Regions from separate parts of the Thalassotalea sp. LPB0316 genome, predicted to be linked through region 3. Evidence: predicted binding sites of a transcription regulator. Region 3 holds the regulator's gene; each other region holds the start of a gene.
The links. The regulator LexA, encoded in region 3, represses DNA repair genes until DNA is damaged. The targets are predictions, from matches to a motif close to TACTGTATNNNNATACAGTA.
Positions count from the first base shown of each region.

Region 1: a site for LexA is predicted at 3,223-3,242, ahead of umuD (translesion error-prone DNA polymerase V autoproteolytic subunit). Genes of this name have one in related genera too.
Region 2: a site for LexA is predicted at 2,859-2,878, ahead of imuA (translesion DNA synthesis-associated protein ImuA). Genes of this name have one in related genera too.
Region 4: a site for LexA is predicted at 2,929-2,948, ahead of recN (DNA repair protein RecN). Genes of this name have one in related genera too.

Region 1 covers NZ_CP062946.1:3,174,387-3,179,712, reverse strand. Annotated here, with positions in the region: gene LP316_RS14340 (type I restriction-modification system subunit M) at 1-77, opposite strand, end outside; gene LP316_RS14335 (WYL domain-containing protein) at 86-1,018, opposite strand; gene LP316_RS14330 (hypothetical protein) at 1,336-1,635, opposite strand; gene LP316_RS14325 (3'-5' exonuclease) at 1,723-2,628, opposite strand; gene umuD (translesion error-prone DNA polymerase V autoproteolytic subunit) at 3,269-3,718, shown strand; gene umuC (translesion error-prone DNA polymerase V subunit UmuC) at 3,726-4,994, shown strand; gene mobI (conjugative transfer protein MobI(A/C)) at 5,005-5,326, opposite strand, start outside.
Region 2 covers NZ_CP062946.1:1,745,159-1,750,484, reverse strand. Annotated here, with positions in the region: gene LP316_RS07775 (error-prone DNA polymerase) at 1-757, opposite strand, end outside; gene LP316_RS07770 (Y-family DNA polymerase) at 767-2,167, opposite strand; gene imuA (translesion DNA synthesis-associated protein ImuA) at 2,173-2,850, opposite strand; gene LP316_RS07760 (YbaB/EbfC family nucleoid-associated protein) at 3,065-3,391, opposite strand; gene dnaX (DNA polymerase III subunit gamma/tau) at 3,448-5,326, opposite strand, start outside.
Region 3 covers NZ_CP062946.1:568,588-573,913, forward strand. Annotated here, with positions in the region: gene LP316_RS02540 (flotillin family protein) at 1-910, opposite strand, end outside; gene LP316_RS02545 (YqiJ family protein) at 936-1,568, opposite strand; gene LP316_RS02550 (hypothetical protein) at 1,702-2,103, shown strand; gene lexA (transcriptional repressor LexA) at 2,184-2,798, shown strand; gene coxB (cytochrome c oxidase subunit II) at 3,200-4,756, shown strand; gene ctaD (cytochrome c oxidase subunit I) at 4,769-5,326, shown strand, end outside.
Region 4 covers NZ_CP062946.1:2,990,085-2,995,410, forward strand. Annotated here, with positions in the region: gene dnaK (molecular chaperone DnaK) at 1-953, opposite strand, end outside; gene grpE (nucleotide exchange factor GrpE) at 1,183-1,809, opposite strand; gene nadK (NAD(+) kinase) at 1,960-2,841, shown strand; gene recN (DNA repair protein RecN) at 2,979-4,643, shown strand; gene LP316_RS13475 (outer membrane protein assembly factor BamE) at 4,739-5,089, shown strand; gene LP316_RS13480 (RnfH family protein) at 5,167-5,326, opposite strand, start outside.

The sequences.
Region 1 (5,326 bases), 940 kb from region 3:
TATTCGTTAGCTTCGATTTTTGAGCGCATCTGGTTTGCTGATTCCCAGATTTTTGCGGCTAATTGTTGCTTGTTCATGTTATTTCCTATTCTGTGACCATATCGAAACCAGGCGCAATCGCAAGGTTACCGACACCGTATAAAGTTTGATAATTTTTTAGCCATAAATGGAATTCGGGTGTTTTTAACTGAGCCTCTTTGGAGCAATCGACATTCCAAAGCCGAAGCATGTACCCCGCAGTTGCTGCTCTGATTTCAACCTTCATCACGCCCTCCGTCATGCCATAGTCCAGCTCTATCGCTTCGCTGTGCTCTATGCGTGGGTGTGGCACTAACTCCAGCTCTACAAATCGGTTCCATTGCCGGTCTTGGGTTTCGAGCTCGGTTTCAGACAACCTCGAATCCTCAAGCACAACCGCTGCTTTAATTCGGGTAAGCACAAAGTCACGGAACTCATTATGCTTGCGGTCATAACCACGAACGTGCCAACGCAGGCCATTGTCTACCAGCGTATGCGGCACAATTTCACGCGTGGTTTCACCGCTCGATAACGATACATAGGTGATACGCAAGGCTTTGCCTTTGTGTATGGCCTCGGTGACTTTCGCTACTATCGATAAGCTCGGCTTGTTAAGGTGATAAGGCGCTTCACACGCAAGAGGTGGTTTTACCTTTCCAGTAAAGCCATCGCCGTACCCTTGGCTAATGGTTGCCAGCGTTCTCACAACGTCGTAGTCGAACAAGGGCTCAAATGCTTCACCGCGCTTGTGCAACTTGAGCTTTTGGTCATACTCAATGTTGCCTGGCGCAAGCTCTCTGTACATGGTGAAGTCTTTCGTTGCTTGTGCGGCGGCTATACTGAAGCGATCGACTAAATCCGCCCGCACCGCTTCGCCCTTAAACAATAAGGTGAAATCGATGTGGGCAATGCGATCCCTGGTTGCTTGTGGCAACTGCGCTATCTGCGAAAGCCTATCTGACTTCGCCACTACCGTTTGTTTCAGACCATCATTTGTCATGCGTCTTGTTTATCCAATTCAACCAGATTCTTAAAACTCTGTTTATAAAATACGGACCGACATCGCGTAATCACATTGAAAAGCGTCACTCAATGCTGCTCTTTATCCGCAATGACTAATCAATCTCTACCGGTTGAAGCTGGACAGATGGCCATAAAACACTGAATAGGCTTCAACCTAATTAATTTTATTAGGTATCATCCTATCACAAATTATTTTGTAGGGAAGACTAAGCGGCAACTTTTTGATCTTGATTGCAATTGCCGCTCAGTTATGGGCGTGAAGGCCTTGTTTCGTGTCATTGCTGATAGCCGCTATCAATGCGCTACCCGAACCAGTGGCACCACGATGTTACTGCTTTGAGACTTCCCTTTTTCCGAGTTCGTGGACATCAGGGCTCGTTGCTCACTTTCCCGAACACGCCTAGCAACTTCTGCCTGGGCTGGTAGCAATGGCAGCATTCCTTCAGCAATCGCGTCTGGGGCAGACTCTTGGCCACAGGACATCAAGTGCTTCCATGGATCTTTAAGAAAGCGCTCGAACGTGATGCCAAATTCAATGATGCGGGCAGAGACGAAGATTTCGCCCCAGTATTCAATGTAGGTGTCTTGGTACATGGAAAGATTCCTCTTGTTGGTTAAACCATGAGTTCACTTTCCATTTTCCAGAGGTTTTCAAATATGCAAGGCTTGCCTTGTAGAGAGCTACAAAGCTTTAAATCGATTGCGGGCATCTTTGTAGTCATAGTGGGCATGTTCTGAGCCACGATGATACAAATCATCCAGGTAAGTTTGTTCCTGCGGCAACTCGTCTTCGCTGATTTCGCGCCACCAATGTTTGTTGGCACCTTTAACACCGTCATGCCAGCGGTAACCACGCTCTTTTAAATAGTCCTTTACGTCAAACGGCGCACCAAACGCACGAACTAACACAGTTCGCCTGTCTGCTTCAGACAACAAGTTTGCAACGGACTCGGGCAACAAATGAAACAACCAGGCCATCGCCAAACAATCGGTTGCAGCTCGGTGTCCTTCATAGAACCAACCTAAGCGAAGCAGCAGGTACTCAAGCTTTCGACTTTCAAAACCCAGCGCCTTCCAATCTATTCCACTGGCTGAACAGGCCCAAGATAGATGTCCTAATGCAGCAAAACGCTTTTCAAAGAAAGGACGATCAAACTGTGCATTGTGCGCAACCACCAGCGGATCATCGGATAACCAACTCGCTACCAGAGCATCATCAATGCGCTGGCCTTGCACCATCTCATCGGTGATGCCGGTTAACTCGGTAATCAGCTCGGGGATTGGCTTGCCGGGATCTTCATACAGGCTGATCACATCAACAATCGACACAATCCGCTGAGCAGAGGGGCTGTAAAGCACCTTAACCATACCAAGCTCAATAATGGACTCATCATCGGCAGACAGTCCGGTTGTCTCTGTATCGAGCAGCACCATTGGCTGTTCATCACCGACCATAGGAGAAAGTTCAAGTGGCCAGGACTGCGGCTCACGGGTTAATGGAATACGCTCCAGCAATCTAAAATCTTCTGGTCTTTCTGGGATATCCGTGAGGCGCTCTAGCGGAAATGGCGCAGGGGCTCTTGTCATTGATGGTTCCTCTTCAATTCTATTGTTCGCTTTAGGTGATTTCACTGTGCCACAGGTTTTTCTAAATGCACCTTGGATACCTAAGCGTTTTTTTAATCTTTCTACTGGGTGAACCCATGTATGAAGGCTTTGGCTAAGCCTTTCAGAAAGCCTTAGCTAAACCCTTTAGGTAACCCTTACCGATACCCTTTACGTATGGCTTAGCCAACCCCTTTTCAAACGGTTGCAAAAGGCTTGAACCGAGTTCGACTGAGCATTTTAATGGTGCTCCTAACTTCGCTTTAAGCCAGTAAATTCAATACGAAGCAGAATTTTACTAACTGTTTTTAAACCCTTTGCAAAGGGTTCAACAAGCCTTGTCTGACGGTTACTTGACCCATGCGTTAACCAGTAGCAGTAACAGGATCAGTAACAGAAACAAGAGCAGTAGGCAGAAGCAGTATTGTCCAAGCCTTGCAGGCTTTGACGAGGGCGAGCGATCCCCCACATCTAGTTTTTCAACACAAAAAATAAATCACCGACAACACAGCGTCTTGCTCGAACAACTACAGTTTTACCTACAATTTTACTTGTAGAAATCAGCATAGCATTAGATACTGTATAAACAAACAGTATCAATTGTGATTTTTCGAGGTTCGTCATGAGTGTCTCGCTGATAGGCCGTAGCGGCGCACTTGCCTTCATCAAAGCCAAGCGCCTTCGTATTCCATTGTTCATGGAACGTGTTTCTGCTGGTTTTCCCTCCCCAGCGCAGGATTATGTTGAGCAAACGCTCGACCTCAACGAGCTGTGCATCAAGCGACCAGCTGCAACGTTCTTTGTGCGTGTTGAAGGTGATTCAATGATTGATGCCGGGATTCACCCAGATGATATTTTGGTGGTTGATCGCTCTGTCCAAGCAGAACACGGTGACATTGTCATCGCTGGTATCCATGGTGAACTCACGGTAAAGGAGCTTCAACTAAGGCCGTGCGTCATGCTGCTCCCAAGAAACCAGGTGTATGAGCCCATTCATATTCCTGAAGGGACAGAGTTAGAGATATTTGGTGTGGTCACCAATGTGGTGCGAAACATGCGCCGCAAGTCGTGAGTATCCCATGCCTGTATTTGCCTTGGTGGACTGCAACAATTTTTACGCCAGTTGTGAGAAGCTGTTTCGTCCTGATTTAAAAGATACGCCGGTTGTGGTGCTGTCTAACAATGACGGCTGCGTGGTTGCACGCTCACGTGAAGCTAAGTTACTCGGTATAAAAATGGGCGTACCCGTCTTTCAGATCAAAGCTGAAATGCAGCGCCATGGCATTTTGGCATTCTCGTCCAATTACGCGCTGTACGCAGATTTGAGCAGTCGAGTGATGCGCACTTTGGAGGAGATGGCACCACGAGTAGAGGTCTACTCCATTGACGAAGCGTTTCTGGATTTAACCGGTATTGAGTCTGCCATATCCCTTGTCGAGTTCGGACAACAAGTGCGAGAGCGCATAGGCCACTGGATTGGGATCACCGTCTGTGTAGGCATTGCACCGACAAAAACACTCGCCAAACTGGCAAACCATGCCGCCAAAAAATATCCAGCCACTCAGGGGGTTGTAGACCTGACCAATCCAGATCGGCAACGTCGATTGCTCGCATTAGTCCCGGTTGATGATGTTTGGGGCGTTGGTAGACGGCTTTCTAAGCGTTTAAATGCGTTGGGTATCACCACAGCCTTAGACCTAGCCAATGCCTCTCCTAGAGCCATCAGAGACCAGTTCTCGGTGGTTTTAGAAAGAACCGTCAGAGAACTCAATGGTGAGTCGTGCATTGAACTAGAAGAGATCCCGCCAATCAAGAACCAAATCGTCTGTAGCCGTTCATTTGGCGTAAAAGTGACGCACTTTGAATTGTTACGTGAAGCCGTATGCGAATACGCAACCCGCGCCACTGAGAAGCTTCGCAAAGAACAGCAGCAAGCCAAAGTGCTGACCGTGTTTATACGTACCAGCCCCTTTAAGGACAACGAGCCGCAGTACAGCAACTCTGCATCGGGTGAATTGCTAATCCCCAGTTGCGATACGCGGGATTTTATCGAGCTGGCCAATCACTTACTCAAGCGAATTTGGAAGGATGGTTTTCGTTATGCCAAAGCGGGCGTCATGCTGTCTGACTTTTACGATCCAGGCATGTTTCAACCAGGACTATTCGATGACGTATCGACCCGCTCTAATAGCCAACAGTTAATGTCTGTATTGGACACCATTAACCAAAGTGGTGCCGGAAAGGTTTTCTTTGCTGGACAAGGAACGAAGAAAGATTGGTCGATGAAGCGAGAGCATTTGTCTCCCGCCTACACAACACGCTGGGACCAGTTGCCGCGAGTGAAGTAGCGCAGTTAACTCAATAGGCATTCACTCTGCGACGCAGCATGTTGAGCTTATCAACTTGGCGTCGAATATCACTGAAGAATTCTTCTTTCTCCATGGCCAGCGCTAACTCCCATTCTTTGGCTAGACCTTGGCAGTCCAAAAATGAGTATCTCAGCTTCGTCTTTGAAATACGCAGTCCCTTGCTAAAGACCACGCGCTTGCCTCGTTGACCGTGAAAACTGTTGATGTACCACTCTATGCCAAAGCCATACTTAAAGTCTCTGATACGGACACCAAGCAGGCCCCAGTCTTTAAAGGGCTCATTCTCTCGAACCTTGTAATGGGTAACCCAA
Region 2 (5,326 bases), 1.2 Mb from region 3:
TCAATTCATCCAAATTAAACTGACAACACTGAGCAATCCTCACCGTTTCTTTTAACCATGTAGCATTAAACAACCTATTAAGCTTACCAATTGAGCGGAGTGAACGCTCACTATTAGCAAGTAATTCACAGCCTAATTTAGCCACTGGCCGACCTTGAGCAATTGCCGTTAACGTATGTTGTAATGGGAGCCGAGTTGCGTTGTGCATCAATACGCCGCCACAAGCACACATCGCTATTTCAAAGCGTTTAGCTAATATCAAACAATGCTGTAAATAATCATCATCACAAGCGAGTAAATGACGCTGATAACCAAGCCATAAACGATTGCTGTGATATTGTCTAAGCCATTCGCCCCAATCGTGATCTTTTTTATGACCTTGAGGTAACCAAAGTACGAAACAGTGTTTAATACTCATTAAATCCCACTCGGCTAATTGATACTGACCTTTTGCACTGCGTCGCCTAGCATTGGTAATAATACGGCACAATTCACCATAAGCATGACGAGATGGACACAACAGCACCACTTGTAATTCATCAGTTAGCCAAAACATACTACCGACAATCAGTTTAATACCGAGTTGGTGTTCTTTAATCGCGCTGTGAGCTCTTACTACGCCAGCAACCGAGCATTCATCGGTAATTGCTAATGCTTGATAACCCAAGAACTCGGCTTGATGGATCAACTCTTCAGGATGCGAAGCGCCGGTCAAAAAAGAGAAATTACTTTGGCAAAATAATTCTGCGTAGCTCATCAGCCAAACTCAACTAAATAAGCCATGAACAAACCAGTGCTGCTCTGGTGTCCGAAAAACCCAAAGCCACCGACCACTTTCCGTACGGGCAATAAAATAATCTCTGATCACTTCGTTATCGTCCCACCAACCAGCAGCAATACGCGATGGCCCATGCTCAATAACGACTTTTTCTTGTAAAGGCAGTGGCGTTGGTAGAATAAAGCCGGGTTGAACACCTACTGATTGAGGCTCAATTGGCCGATTTGTTTGTAATGGCTGACAGGGCTTGGTGGCATACTCTGGCCGATGATCATAAATCGCTTTAACCCCCTGAACTTGATTGTTACCCAGTTTTGCTTGCAGCATAGCGATGAGTTCGTTAGCTGATAACTCGCCTTGCCGACCAACAAATAAATCATTTTTTTCAACCACACTATGGATCAGGTGCTTAGCTTGAACCGTAATACCAACAACTGGGGCTTGTAGTGTTAGTGATTCAAACCTTAACAAGGTTAAGGTTAGCCATTTATCCGCTTTATATTCACCCTGCCCTGCTGCCACAGTAAGGCTTTGGTCGGCTTTATCGCGTAGATGCAAGGTAACAATAAGCTCTCTTGCGTGCTTATTGCGCATACGCAGAAAAGTTTCAAGTAAGCTATACACTTTCGATAACGGCTTTTTAAGCCAATCGAGGTTACTCATTTCATAGAGTAATTCAAGATAATGCAGGAACTGCTCAGGTGGGTGATAATATTCAACCGGGTGCTTTAATTGTCCTGTTAATTTACCGATATAAGTGACGATATCTAGACCAAATCGCTTACCAATATCAGCTAGCGCTAAACGCTGTAGATCAGCAATTGTTTGTATGCCAACTCGCCGTAAGTTAATGACCGTTTTACTCGGTAAATCAGTCGCTTCAAGGCTATAGCTGCCTATACTCTGAGCTAGCTGTTGCTTATCGTCTAGGATGTTATTTTCATGCGCTCGTGCCAATAAACGAGCACCATAAACAGAATAAGCACTAGCGTAATAATAACGAACACCTAGCTTATTTAAATGCTCCTGAACCGCTTGCCAATAGGTTGTTAGATTCGGATATAAACTCAACATATCGCTCACTTTTATCAACAAGCCATCAGGCTCGAACAAGCTAATATCAGCCGTCACTAAATACAGCCAGTTCGCTATTTGCTTTAACTTATCTCGCTCATATTGCTCTTGATATGGGTGGACCTGTAATTGATGACACAGAGTCGCCGCAACACCTAATCCCATGCCTAACTTAATACCAGAGCGTACTGCCAGCACATTACATTGAACAACCGTACTCGCTTTACTATCAACAATCGCTACCGGTAACGTTTCATCGCCAAATAAGCTATCAAGCTGTAGCGCAGGAAAATGTAAATAAAGCCACAGTGACATACACGTTAACCCACCTTCGTATGAGGAAAGACAATAACGTTATCGGCAAGCTGTGTTTTCGTAAGCTTGGGCCACTTTGCCCGCATACTAAGAGAAAAAAGCGCGCTCGGCCACGCAAACTTTTGTTTGTTTACTCGAACATTTAAGCCGTTATCAGCAGCAGTTAAACTAATGCTTAAGTCAACCGGTAACGACAGGCTTTCACAGCGTTGCCGGCGCATCATAAATTGTCGGCATTGCCCTTTTTCACTTGCCAGCTTTAAGCGCTTTACTTGATGAATCGCTAAGCTTTCATATGCCCACATGACCACACTATAACAAGCGCCACTCTTCAAACACTGCTCTGCTGACCACAGTGCACTGGTTTGATCTTCAGGGTAAATGACAATCACTTTATTAAGATCTATGCCTTGGTTTAATAAAAAGTGCCCATTAACTCCACCAGGTGGCGCTATAAATACTAATAACCGGTTACTTTGATCGGTTAATGTAGGTAAGAGTAAACGCAATTCACCTATAGCAATGTCTGATAAAACCTCAATAATCCCTGATTCAGGAAAGCCGCCATTGAGCTGTTTATCGAGCTCACTATGGCCTGTTGAATGACAACCGCGCTTGCTTTGTTTGGCATTGCCTTGCCAAATCAATTGTTTATTTTGTAGTGTTTCTATTAAATGTTGCATGATAAAATACCTGTATACACGTACAGTATATATACAGGTGTTTTATCATGCAAGGATCGTTGAGGATCTAACGACGTGTTAGTCGCTATGGCTATGAAGTAATAAGAAAATAAGATTTAAAAAGTGGCGACTTAAAAACGGCGTTTGCTCATGAATAAGAGATAATGAAAACAAAAAACCGACTAAGAAGTCGGCTTTTTCATATAACTACAAGTTAGAACGGCATTTTAAAACCAGGTGGCATTTGCATACCGCCCGTTAACGCGCCCATCTTCTCTTTATTGGCTTCTTCAACACGGCGAACAGCGTCGTTAAAGGCTGCAGCGACTAGATCTTCAACCATGTCTTTATCGTCTTCCATCAGGCTTTCATCAATTTCTACACGACGAACGCTGTGACTACCTGTCATCGTGACTTTAACCATACCGGCACCAGCTTCACCAGTGACTTCCATGTTAGCAATTTCTTCCTGTGCCTTTTGCATCTTCGCTTGCATTTGCTGGGCTTGCTTCATTAAATTGCCCATTCCGCCTTTCATCATTTTCTTTCTCCAAAATAGCGACACAGCATCGCTGTGTTTAAAAATTGATTGCTCAACTAGCGCGGTTGAATTGACGCTTCATCCAATTGAGCTTGAAATTCTGTAGTTAAGCGTTGTACGACTTCATCACTTTTAATGATTTCAATTGCGTAGTCTAATCGCTTTTCATTAATATCCGTTTGTATATTAAACGGCGCAGTTTGTGTTTGTTCTATTACTTCTATATGAACAGTCACTGGCTTTTTCAAGTACTGAGAGATAAAACTTTGCAACTGCTCATGAGCCGACTCGCTCTGTAAATGCTTGGTGTTTTGATCGAGCAATAAATGTAAATTATCATCGTCTGACTTATCAGAGATAACTGCGTTGATTGCCAACTGCCTGATACGCCCATTTAAGCCCATCGCATCAATCATAAAAGCCCATTTATCAACTTGATTAGCTTTTTTAATGGTTGCGGGGTCAATAATTTCTGGCGAATAAGGCTGCTCAGGTAACGCTGATTCATCAGGTAAATCAGTACTCGCATTTAATGCAGGGATTGGTTGACGCTCATTGGCGTCATCAAGCTTTTTTTCAGGCTTATCTAACCCCTTCTTACGACTGCGTAGCATATTACGGGTCGCAAGGATCTCGCTAGTGACCGCTGATAAATTAGTATCAGGTGCTGTACTTTGAGCTGATACTGATAGCTCCGAAGGCTCTTGGTTTTGCGCTTTATTTGGTTCAAAACTTTGTTCGGCGTGATCAGTAAATTCGCTTGGTGTGACTAGAGCGCTCTCCAATGGTGCGGGCTCATCGCTTTGTATTTGTAGCGCAGGATCTTCTGCAACGGCAGTTTGCTCAACTTGGCTATCAAAGCCTTGTTGCGCTGCCTGTTGTAGTATTTCAGCTTGTTCAGAATTTAATGTAGCGACTTTTTCTGTTACATCTGAATTAGCAACCGACGACTCGGTTACAGGTTGTTCACTGTTTACTTGTTCAACACTTTTCTGATCAAAAGCAGCCTGCTCGACAATTGGCTGTTCAGCTGTTGCTTGAGGTACAGGGCTATTAGGTTTGGCTACCTGAGTTGCTAGCATGTTTAATGATGCTATATCAGCTTGACTATCAATAGGTTGGGCTTGAGGCTGAGCCGTTGGCCGGGCCATTGGTTGAAACGCTAACATGCGCAACAACACCATATCAAAACCAGCTTGCTCATCTAAGCTTAATGATAGGTCTTTACGGCCTTGTAAAGCTATTTGATAAAACAGCTGAACATCTTCCGCACTCATCAATTGACAGAGTTTCTCGAACAATACACCTTGTTCGTCAGTATAATCAAAATGATTACCAACGACTTGCGCTAGTGCTATTTGATGCAGTAACTGAATAAGCTGGACCAGCACTTGGCTGTAGTTTGGGGCATAGGTCGCTATTTCTTGAGATAACGCCATTAATGCCTGTCCATCTTGTTTGATCAAACAAGTTAAAATATTAAACGCCCATTGATGATCGACACCACCAAGCATCGCTTGAACATTGTCAAAGCTTATTGCGCCACGCCCCTGAGCAATAGCCTGATCGGTTAAACTCAAACAGTCGCGCATACTGCCACGCGCAGCTTTAGCTAAAGCCGTTAGTGCCATTGGCTCTACAGGAACATTCTCCGCGTCTAATACTGTCGCTAACTGTTGTTTTATTTGTTCAACGGTTAGCGCTTTTAAATGAAATTGCAAACAACGCGATAACACGGTGATTGGCAGTTTTTGGGGATCCGTTGTCGCTAAAATAAATTTTACGTGCTCAGGTGGCTCTTCTAGCGTTTTCAATAAGGCGTTGAAACTGTTTCGAGAAAGCATGTGTACTTCATCGATTAAATAAACCTTAAAGCGTCCGCGAGAAGGCGCATACTGTACGTTATCGAGAATCTCCCGGGTGTCGTCTACTTTG
Region 3 (5,326 bases):
ATTTTTCAATTTCAGCAGATTCAATTGCACGCTGTTTAGCAATTTCTGCTTCGCGCTCTTCTTTTTCTTTCATTTCACGTGTTTTTGCAATTTCTGCTTTTTGCTCTGCCCGTTTAAATTCAAGAATTTGCGTCTGCGCTAATCTTGCTTCCTCTTCTTCTTTCTTAATTTCAAGTGCTTGGCGTTCAGCTTCTAAATTACGACGTTCAATTAGAATACGATTATCTTGTTCTATATCGTTAGTTTCTTTGCGCTTTTCCTCAATAATTTTTGCCAAACGAGCTCGACCTTCGGCATCAAACGCATTATTGTCATTGAAAAACTGTAAATCGGTTTGATCAAAGCCGGTTAGTGATACTGATTCAAGTTCGAGACCGTTTTTTTCAAGATCGTTAGCTACGTTTTGCTGTACTTTTTGTACGAAGTCTGCGCGTTGTTCATGCATTTCTGTCATTGACATTTCTGCCGCAACCGCACGTAGAACGTCAACAAATTTCGATTCCATTAACTTTTTAAGCTCGTCAACTCGCGTTGTTCTTGTACCTAATGTTTGAGCTGCCATTGAAATACCTTCTTGATGTGGAGCAACTCGCAGATAAAAGTCGGCTTTAACGTCAACACGCATACGATCTTTTGTTATCAAAGCATCCTTTTGTGTTTTTTCTACTTCGATGCGCAGGGTATTCATATTGACTGGAATAGTTTCATGAAGCACTGGCAAACAAATGGCGCCGCCATCCTTCACTACTTTCTCTCCACCTAAGCCCGTTCGAACAAAAGCGATTTCTTTAGTCGCCCTGACGTAAAGTTTGGCAAAGATTAAGCCAATGGTAAAAAACGCGAAAACAACGACACCAGCCATAATTAAAATGAACTGGGTATTTGAGCCATCCATATTGATCTCATTCATATTATTTTTTCCTTAGTACTACAGTTTATTTAAATGGAATTGCTAACCAATGATTCTCAGTCTTTTCGACCAAGATGATTTGCTCTCCCTGATTAAAAATTTGACCATCCAATTCCGGTGCCACCAGAACATAATGCTTTTGGTTGAAGCTATCTTGAACAACGGCTTCTGCTGGATTATTTTTCGATGCTTTACCTAAAGTAACAGTGCCAATTAAGCCATTTAAGCTATCAACAGATACCGCACTCGATTCATTCTTTGGCATTAGCCTAGCTAATGGTTTAGCTAACCATTTTGTTAAAAATATAGAGGAGGCAGAAGCAAGTACAAAAGCTAACCATTTCGGTAGCACTTCGTCAGAAAATTGAATAGAAAAATAATTTAGCGAAAGGCCAGCAATACTAAAGGAAGTTAGAATCACGATCAGCCAAACTAGCACGGGTAATTTATTGATACACAACCAGCTCAATAGTTTTGACAATCCTGTCTGAGATATATCAGCATCAAGGTTAATGTCTATCGGTAGAAGGTCGTCAAAAAGATTGACTAAGCTAATCCCTAGTAAAATACCCAAGCCCTCTAATAAGCCAATGACGGCAACTATTACTAATGCGACAGTATATAAGGTATTAAAATCTAAGAATAAAAAATCTAACATTTGTCTACATCCTTGCAACTACATGATTGGTATCCTTACCCATTAGACATAATATGTCAAGCAAAGCTTGCCTAAAGAAGCTTTCGTTAAATATACTTGCACTAGACACATATACTTATAGTTGTTTGTACTGATGACTTTCCGAAGTAGATCGAGACGACAAAAGCCATACCAAATCAAGAAAACCACTATTCGCGATGATTTTATCGATAAGCAAATCTTAGCGATCCACAAGGCCATGGCGAAGAAAGTATTGGCTAAACCTGAATTAATTGAACAAGTCAAAGCTACGCTAGAGCAAAAACGCGAAGACGGCCGCATGGGATATGGTGCTTATTTAACCTGGTTTAGTTTGCTCGATATTGCCCCAAACGATCCCGATGCCTTTTATCAAGGCGTGATCGAGTACGACAAGCGAATGCGAAAATTGCGCAGAAACACGCCTTTTGTAAACATTTTAACGGAAGATGAACGACAAAAAGCGATTGAGCTTGATGCCACAGGATCGCTCGATGATTACAACTTTATGTTGTAACTCAACATTTAAGCTTGCGTTTGCCATTTTGGGCTATATACTGACAATAAATACACCACTGTACGAAACAACAGGTTAATATGCGCGAGTTAACAAAGAGACAAAGTGAGATCTTTGAGTTGATCAAAGAGTCGATAAACGCCACCGGTATGCCGCCAACGCGCGCGGAAATCGCTGAACACTTTGGTTTTAGATCAGCTAATGCAGCAGAAGAGCACTTAAAAGCGCTCGCCAAAAAGGGCTACATCGAAATGTTACCTGGCACGTCCCGCGGTATTCGATTAGCTGACGAGTTCATTGAAGAAGAAGGATTACCATTAATTGGCCGAGTCGCCGCTGGTGAACCAATTTTAGCGCAAGCGCACGTTGAAGATACCTACAAAATTGATGGGAATTTATTTCACCCAAGTGCAGATTACCTACTTCGTGTTAATGGTGAAAGCATGAAAGACATAGGTATTCTCGATGGTGATTTACTCGCCGTTCATACCACTCAAGATGTAAAAAATGGTCAAGTCATTGTTGCTCGGGTAGAAGACGACGTAACCGTCAAACGCTTTAAACGCGAAGGAAATATTGTCTACTTACACGCTGAAAATGAAGACTTTGCCCCAATTAAAGTCGACTTAGCTCACCAAGCATTTCACATTGAAGGGTTAGCAGTTGGTGTAGTTAGAAACGCCGACTGGATGTAACAAGCTTAAATTAACACTACATAATAAATATAATGCAACAAGCCAACCACAGTGTTGGCTTTTTTGTATCTTAATTGCCTTTTAACCCACCAAAACACGACTAAATATTAAACACCTCACAAAACCCACATTAGAGTAGTTACTCCACTGAAATTATTAAACTTTTTTTAATCCTTTCGAAAAAAAACGCTAGACCTTGATTAAAAATTAAGTAATTCTAGATTAGAAAACACCCAAAAATTAATCGTTATTACAACTATAAGATCGACGCAATCGCGCTAACAATTCTATTGCGTCACCCAGAAAATAATAAATAAGCAGAACTTAGCAACAGTGATCTGTGTTTTACGCTTCAAACTGAGGGCTGTTTCTTGCTTTAAAAAAAGAGGGAGGGATGTCGAGTGAAAAGACGTAACCTGGGTTGGCTGTTGTTGGGAAGCATACTTTCCAGTTCAGCTTGGGCAGATAGCCAATTAAACCTTACCAAAGGTGTAACGGCCGTCAGTCAAGAAGTATACGACCTACATATGTTCGTTATGTATATATGTACGGCAATAGGTATCATCGTATTTGGTGCGATGTTCTGGTCGATGTTCTTTCATCGAAAATCTAAAGGCGTCAAGCCAGCAACCTTTCACGAAAGTACCAAAATTGAAATTCTTTGGACGGCAATACCCATTGTTATATTGGTTGCCATGGCCATTCCGGCAACCTCTACCTTAATTAAAATGGAAGATAACTCAAATTCAGATATCACCATTCAAATTACTGGTTCGCAATGGAAATGGCACTACAAATACTTTGACCAAGACATTGAGTTTTTCTCTGTATTAACGACACCAAGAGACCAGTTTGACAACCGTGTTGGCAACGCGCCAAAAAGTGAAAACTATTTGTTGGAAGTTGATAATCACCTCGTTATTCCCGTTAATAAAAAAGTGAGATTTTTGATCACCTCAGACGATGTTATTCACTCGTGGTGGGTGCCTGCGTTTGCCGTCAAGCAAGACGCCAACCCGGGCTTTATCAATGAAGCGTGGACAATCGTCGATGAACCGGGCATATACCGCGGCCAATGTGCTGAGCTGTGTGGTAAAGATCACGGCTATATGCCCGTTGTTGTTGAAGTGAAAACCGAAGAGGGTTATGCCCAGTGGCTTAAAGATCAAAAAACATTAATTGCTGAACGCAAAGCTGCTGAACAAGCCTCTTTGAGCGCATCACTATCAATGGATGAGTTAATGAGCTTAGGTGAAACCACCTACACTGCCCACTGTGCGGCATGTCACCAACCTAATGGTGAAGGTTTACCACCGGCTTTCCCTGCGCTTAAAGGTAGCGCAGTAGCAACGACCGGCGCTGTTGATAACCATATTGATGTTGTCGTTAACGGTATTGCTGGCACAGGTATGCAAGGTTATGGCAAACAGTTAAGTGCAAAAGAAATTGCTGCTGTTGTTACTTATGAGCGAAATGCTTGGGGTAATAACACGGGCGATGCTGTACAAGCAGCTGACGTTGCCAAAATTAAAGGTGGCGCGGGAGCAAGTGGTACTGTTGATAACATGACAGACGCAGCATCACAAGCTGCGGCACAAGTTGTCGAAGAAGCGGCCCCAGCAGAAGATTTAACTAAACAATATTCTATGGATGAAATGATGGCGATGGGTGAGCAGGTGTACAACAGCGCTTGTATTGCTTGTCATCAGCCAGGCGGTGTTGGTATGCCACCAGCATTTCCATCATTAATTAAGAGCCCGTACATCACAGGTGATGTTAATGCACATATCGACATGGTTGTGAAAGGCAGCACGAAGAATCCAGCAATGCAAGGTTTCCTAGGTGTATTAACTAAAACCCAAATCGCAGCGGTAGTGACTTTTGAGCGAAATGCTTGGGGTAACGACAGCGGTGATTTAGTGCAACCAGCAGATGTTGATGCTGTAAGTGGCAAATAAGGAGTTCGAATAATGACAACAGAAGCAATTCATGATTCGCACGACAATCACGACGGCGAACATCACGACCACAAAATGACGGGCTTAAAGCGTTGGTTATTTACCACGAACCACAAAGACATCGGGTCAATGTACCTATGGTTCTCGTTTATTATGTTTTTAACAGGCGGAGCGATGGCGATGGTCATTCGCGCCGAGCTGTTCCAACCGGGTTTACAAATTGTCGACCCTGACTTTTTCAACCAAATGACGACCGTTCATGGCTTGATCATGGTATTCGGTGCCATTATGCCCGCCTTCACAGGCTTGGCTAACTGGATGATCCCGATGATGGTTGGTGCGCCAGATATGGCACTGCCACGCTTGAACAACTGGAGTTTTTGGATACTGCCATTTGCGTTTAGCATTTTATTGGCATCTTTCTTTATGGAAGGCGGCGCCCCTAACTTCGGTTGGACCTTCTATGCGCCACTATCCACCACCTACAGTAATGGTAGTACCGCGTTCTTCGTGTTTGCCGTCCATATTATGGGTATCTCATCGATTATGGGCGCGATTAATATCGTTGTC
Region 4 (5,326 bases), 1.1 Mb from region 3:
TCTAACGTTGCTTTAACCATATCTTCAACAAGTGACTCAAGTTTTGCACGTGTTACTTTGATGTTCATGTGCTTAGGACCTGACGCATCAGCAGTGATGTATGGCAAATTAACATCAGTTTGCTGCGCAGAAGAAAGCTCACATTTTGCCTTTTCAGCCGCTTCTTTTAAACGCTGCATTGCTAATGGATCTTTTGTTAAATCCATGCCTGAATCTTTCTTGAACTCGTCTACTAAGTAGTTGATCAAACGGTTGTCGAAATCTTCACCACCTAAGTGAGTGTCACCGTTTGTCGCTAATACTTCAAACGTGTGCTCGCCGTCCATTTCGTCAATTTCGATAATTGAGATATCGAATGTACCACCACCTAAGTCGTATACTGCGACAACTTTATCACCTTTTTGCTTGTCCATACCGTAAGCAAGGGCAGCTGCTGTAGGCTCGTTGATAATACGTTTAACGTCTAAACCAGCGATACGACCAGCGTCTTTAGTTGCTTGACGTTGAGAGTCGTTAAAGTATGCAGGTACAGTGATAACCGCTTCAGTAACTTTCTCACCAAGAAAGTCTTCAGCCGTTTTCTTCATTTTCTTTAAGACTTCAGCAGAAACTTGTGGTGGCGCCATTTTTTCGCCTTTAGCTTCTACCCAAGCATCGCCGTTGTCGGCTTTTACAATACCAAATGGCATGATGCCAATATCGCGCTGAACTTCTTTATCTTCAAAGCGACGACCAATTAAACGCTTGATAGCAAATAACGTGTTTTTAGGGTTGGTTACTGCTTGGCGTTTCGCTGGTTGACCAACAAGTGTTTCACCATCGTCTGTGTATGCGATGATTGAAGGAGTTGTACGGTCGCCTTCAGCATTTTCAATTACGCGTACTTTGTCGCCGTCTAAAACAGCAACACATGAGTTAGTTGTCCCTAGGTCAATACCAATAATTTTGCCCATCTTTAGGATCTCCGAATTTCTTTAAAAAAGTTAAATTGCTTAGTTGATTTAGTTAGTGGGGTCAGTCGAAATGCTTTTCAACGTTTTTTTTAAAAAAATTGTAATTTTTAGTAAAAATTTAATTGTGGTGAAAAACTTTAGCGCCATGTCGCTAATATTCTTGATACCTAGCATTTAAACCGACAAAAAAGCCGAGCTATGCTCGGCTTGTTCTGCGTGCAAATGTTAATTACGCTTGCGTATCTACCGCTGGTGCTTTTGATACCATGACCATTGCAGGGCGAATTAAACGACCATTTAATTCATAGCCTTTTTGCATCACTGCAATCACGGTATTTGGCGCAACACCAGGTACTTCTTGCATTGACATTGCTTGATGTAACTCAGGATTAAACGGTTGGTCTTGTGGATCAACTGCCGTAACACCTGATTTCTCTAGTGAGGAAATTAAGCCTTGGTAGGTCAACTCAACACCTTCGTACATTGCTTTTTGTGCTTCGTCTTCTTTGTCGATGCTTTGAAGAGCACGCTCTAAGTTGTCAACCGTTGTTAACATTTCACCAGCGAACTTTTCTAAAGCAAATTTACGCGCTTTGTCGACATCTTGAGCGGCGCGGCGACGAATATTATCAACTTCAGCTTTTGCGCGAATCACACTGTCTTTTTGATCTGCTACCGTGCTTTGCGCGGCTGCAAGCGCTAACTCTAGCTCGTTGATTTTTTCTTGCTCAGGGCTAAGTACTTCAGCGTCCACTTCTACAGCTTGTTCTTCAACAGCCTGCTCAGTTTCGTTTACTACTTCTTCATTATTTGCAACGTCTTGTGCTGCTTCGTTTTGCGTTGACTCGTTAGTCATGGAGAACTCCAAGAAAAATACTATTGCTGCTAATTATGGGGATCAGATTTTAGGATTCAAGCAAATTTTTATAAAAATGTCCGCTTTACAACTGACGGAATTGGAGCGACACTTCGTACTTTAGGCAACTACTTGATCCCTTTGTAAAAGATGACAGCACTGTATAAAACGATAGGCCTGATTGGTAAACCGCATCACCAGGGCGCAGAAAAAACAATCACCACCTTGTGTGAGTTTTTAAGCCAAGCGGGTTACCAAGTGTTAATTGAAGAAACCGTTGCAAATACGATTTCACTGCAAAATATCGTGATCGCATCGCTAGTTGATATCGGTGAAAGAGCTGACCTTGCCATCGTTATTGGTGGCGATGGCTATATGCTAGGTGCTGCCCGCGTGCTTTCTTGTTACAACATTGGTGTGATTGGGGTTAACCGCGGTAACTTGGGTTTTTTAACCGATTTATCACCCGATAACGTGATTGAACCATTAAAGCAAATCTTAGCGGGTGAGTCTTATTCAGAGCAGCGCTTTTTAATTGAAGCTGAAGTGTATCGCCACGGTAAACTAAAAAGTTCAAACTCGGCGATGAACGAAGCGGTTCTCCACGCTGGTAAAGTCGCCAATATGATTGAATTTGAAGTCTATATCGACAACAAATTTATGTTTAGTCAACGCTCTGATGGCCTAATTATTTCAACACCAACGGGGTCAACTGCTTATTCGATGTCTGCTGGTGGGCCAATATTAACACCTAATTTAAATGCGCTATCATTAGTGCCGATGTTTCCTCACACTCTCACCTCACGGCCAATTGTGGTGGACGGCGATAGTGAATTAAAGCTAGTACTGGCGAATGAAAACTACGAAAACTTGCAAGTGAGCTGTGACGGTCATGTAATTCTTGCCGTTATGCCTGGCGATGAAGTTTACATTCGCAAAAGTCCAAACACATTGCGCCTGATACACCCTGCCGACCACAACTATTTAAAAGTGCTGCGTTCAAAATTGAGTTGGGGCAATAGACTTTATTAACTTTATTAACTTTATTAACAATAACTTAGTTATAAAATCGATAAAATTAATTAAAAATTAAACAAACATTATTGCTAAACAGCAAAATACTGTATAAATTATCAGTAATTAAATTTTAGCCTTTGGTGTTTGAAGCTATGCTAACGCAATTAACCATCACAAATTTTGCTATTGTTAAACAACTCGAATTAGACTGGCGCTCGGGTATGACCACCATTACTGGGGAGACCGGCGCAGGTAAATCTATTGCCATTGACGCCTTAGGCTTGTGCTTAGGCGATCGCGCAACCACTAATGTGGTGAGGCCAAACACGCCCAAAGCCGATTTAAGTGCAACGTTTGACATTAAAAATAACACCAATGCCAAACAGTGGTTATTACAGCATGATTTGATCTGTGACGACGACTGTATTTTGCGCCGAGTTATTTCAAGCGAGGGTCGTTCAAAAGCCTATATAAATGGCTCACCAGTTCCTTTAACACAACTGCGTGAAATAGGCCGTTTACTGATCAACATTCACGGCCAGCACGACCATCAACTGATCGTAAAAGCCACTGAGCAAAGAAAACTTCTTGATGGTTATGCCAAACATCAAAACTTACTTGATGACGTTAGCTATTATGCGAAGAAGTGGTCAGCACTTAGTAGTGAACTCGAAACCTTAAAAGCTAGCCAAACTCAGCGTGAAGCTGAGCAACAATTACTTCAATATCAAGTTAAGGAGCTCGATGAATTTGCCATTACAGAAGGTGAATTTGAGACACTTGAAAACGACTATAAAAAATTCAGTAACTCACAAAGTATCCTCCAAGATAGCTTGTTTGTTTTAGAAGGCACCAGTGAAAATGAGCAATTTAATGTCCTTGATGTTTTGCGCCAAAGTGTTGATCGTTTATCGCAGTATGCCGATCTAGATCAAGATATCGCGAATATATCAAACACCTATCAAGAGGCACTGATCCAGCTTGAAGATGCTTGTCAAGATTTACGCCATTTTCACGACAGGTTAGAGCTTGATCCTGAGCAGTATCAGCTAATTGAAGATCGTTACTCCAGTGCAATCAACCTTGCGCGTAAACATCAAGTTGCGCCTGAATCATTGCATGTAAAACACCAAGAGCTACAGCAAGCGTTAGCCAATATTTCTGGCGACGATACAAGGCAAGAGCAAATATATCGAGAATTAGACGCGACAAAAGCTGAATATGATGAAGCCGCTCAAAGGTTACATGAGTCAAGACAAGTAGCAGCAAGCCAGTTAAGCCAATTGATCACCCAAAGTATTCGAGAGCTCAATATGCCACATGGCCAATTTAGTGTTGCAGTGACAAAGAAACCATCAGAAACACTTAATGGCCAAGGCAGTGATGAAATTGTTTTCTTGGTTAGCATTAACCCTGGTCAAGCCCAAGAGGCGATGCACAAAGTGGCATCTGGCGGTGAGTTATCGCGCATTAGCTTGGCGATGCAAGTAATTTTGGCTGACAAAGTCACCTCGCCTGCGCTAATTTTTGATGAAGTAGATGTTGGTATAAGTGGCCCAACTGCCGCCATGGTTGGTGAAAAGCTAAAGCAGTTAGCAAAAAATACCCAAGTTATTTGTGTAACCCACTTACCGCAAGTTGCCTGCAAGGGCCATCAGCAATACTTTGTCGCTAAGTTAACCGATGGCGAACACACAGAAACTACGGTGACGGAACTTAGCAAGCAAGCACGAGTCCAAGAGATTGCTCGTTTACTGGCGGGTGATAAAATATCTGAACACAGTTTAGCCAATGCTACAGAGCTTTTGGCAAGTTAACACCGCACTGTGTAAGGTTTATATAAAAAAGTTTTGTAACGATCAGCATGCTTGGGTATGATGCCAAGCTAAATAATAAAGGATAAGAAGTATTCATGCTGTTAAGAGTATCTGTTATTGCACTGACGCTATCATTAAGTGCTTGTTCAAATTGGGTTTATCGAATTGACATTCCACAAGGTAATTACCTTGAGCAAAAGGCTATCGACCAATTGCAAATAGGCATGACAAAAGAGCAAGTAAAATTTGTTTTAGGTAGCCCAGTAATTGTTGACACTTTTAAGCCAGATGTTTGGCATTACGTTTACGAGTTTAATTCAGGTAAAGACAAAAAATTAGACTTCAAAAAACAATTTATCTTAACCTTTAAAGACGAGAAACTCGCAAGCGCTGAAGGTGATTTTGAAGTGCCAGAATCGTTTTACACGCCAATGGAAAATGGTTAGAGCTAATTGAGCTACAGACAAAAAAAACGACGCATTAGCGTCGTTTTTTTATGACTAATAATACTGATAGTATACTGCTATTCTTTGTTATTACCACGAAGCGGGTTGACTCGACCGCCTGTTACTTTATCAGCCCTGCCATCGGCTTTAGCTTGCTCTGCGCGACGCTTTCGCACTTCTTTCGGATCTGCAATCAAGGGGCGGTAAATCTCAATTCTATCGAGATCTTTTACCTGC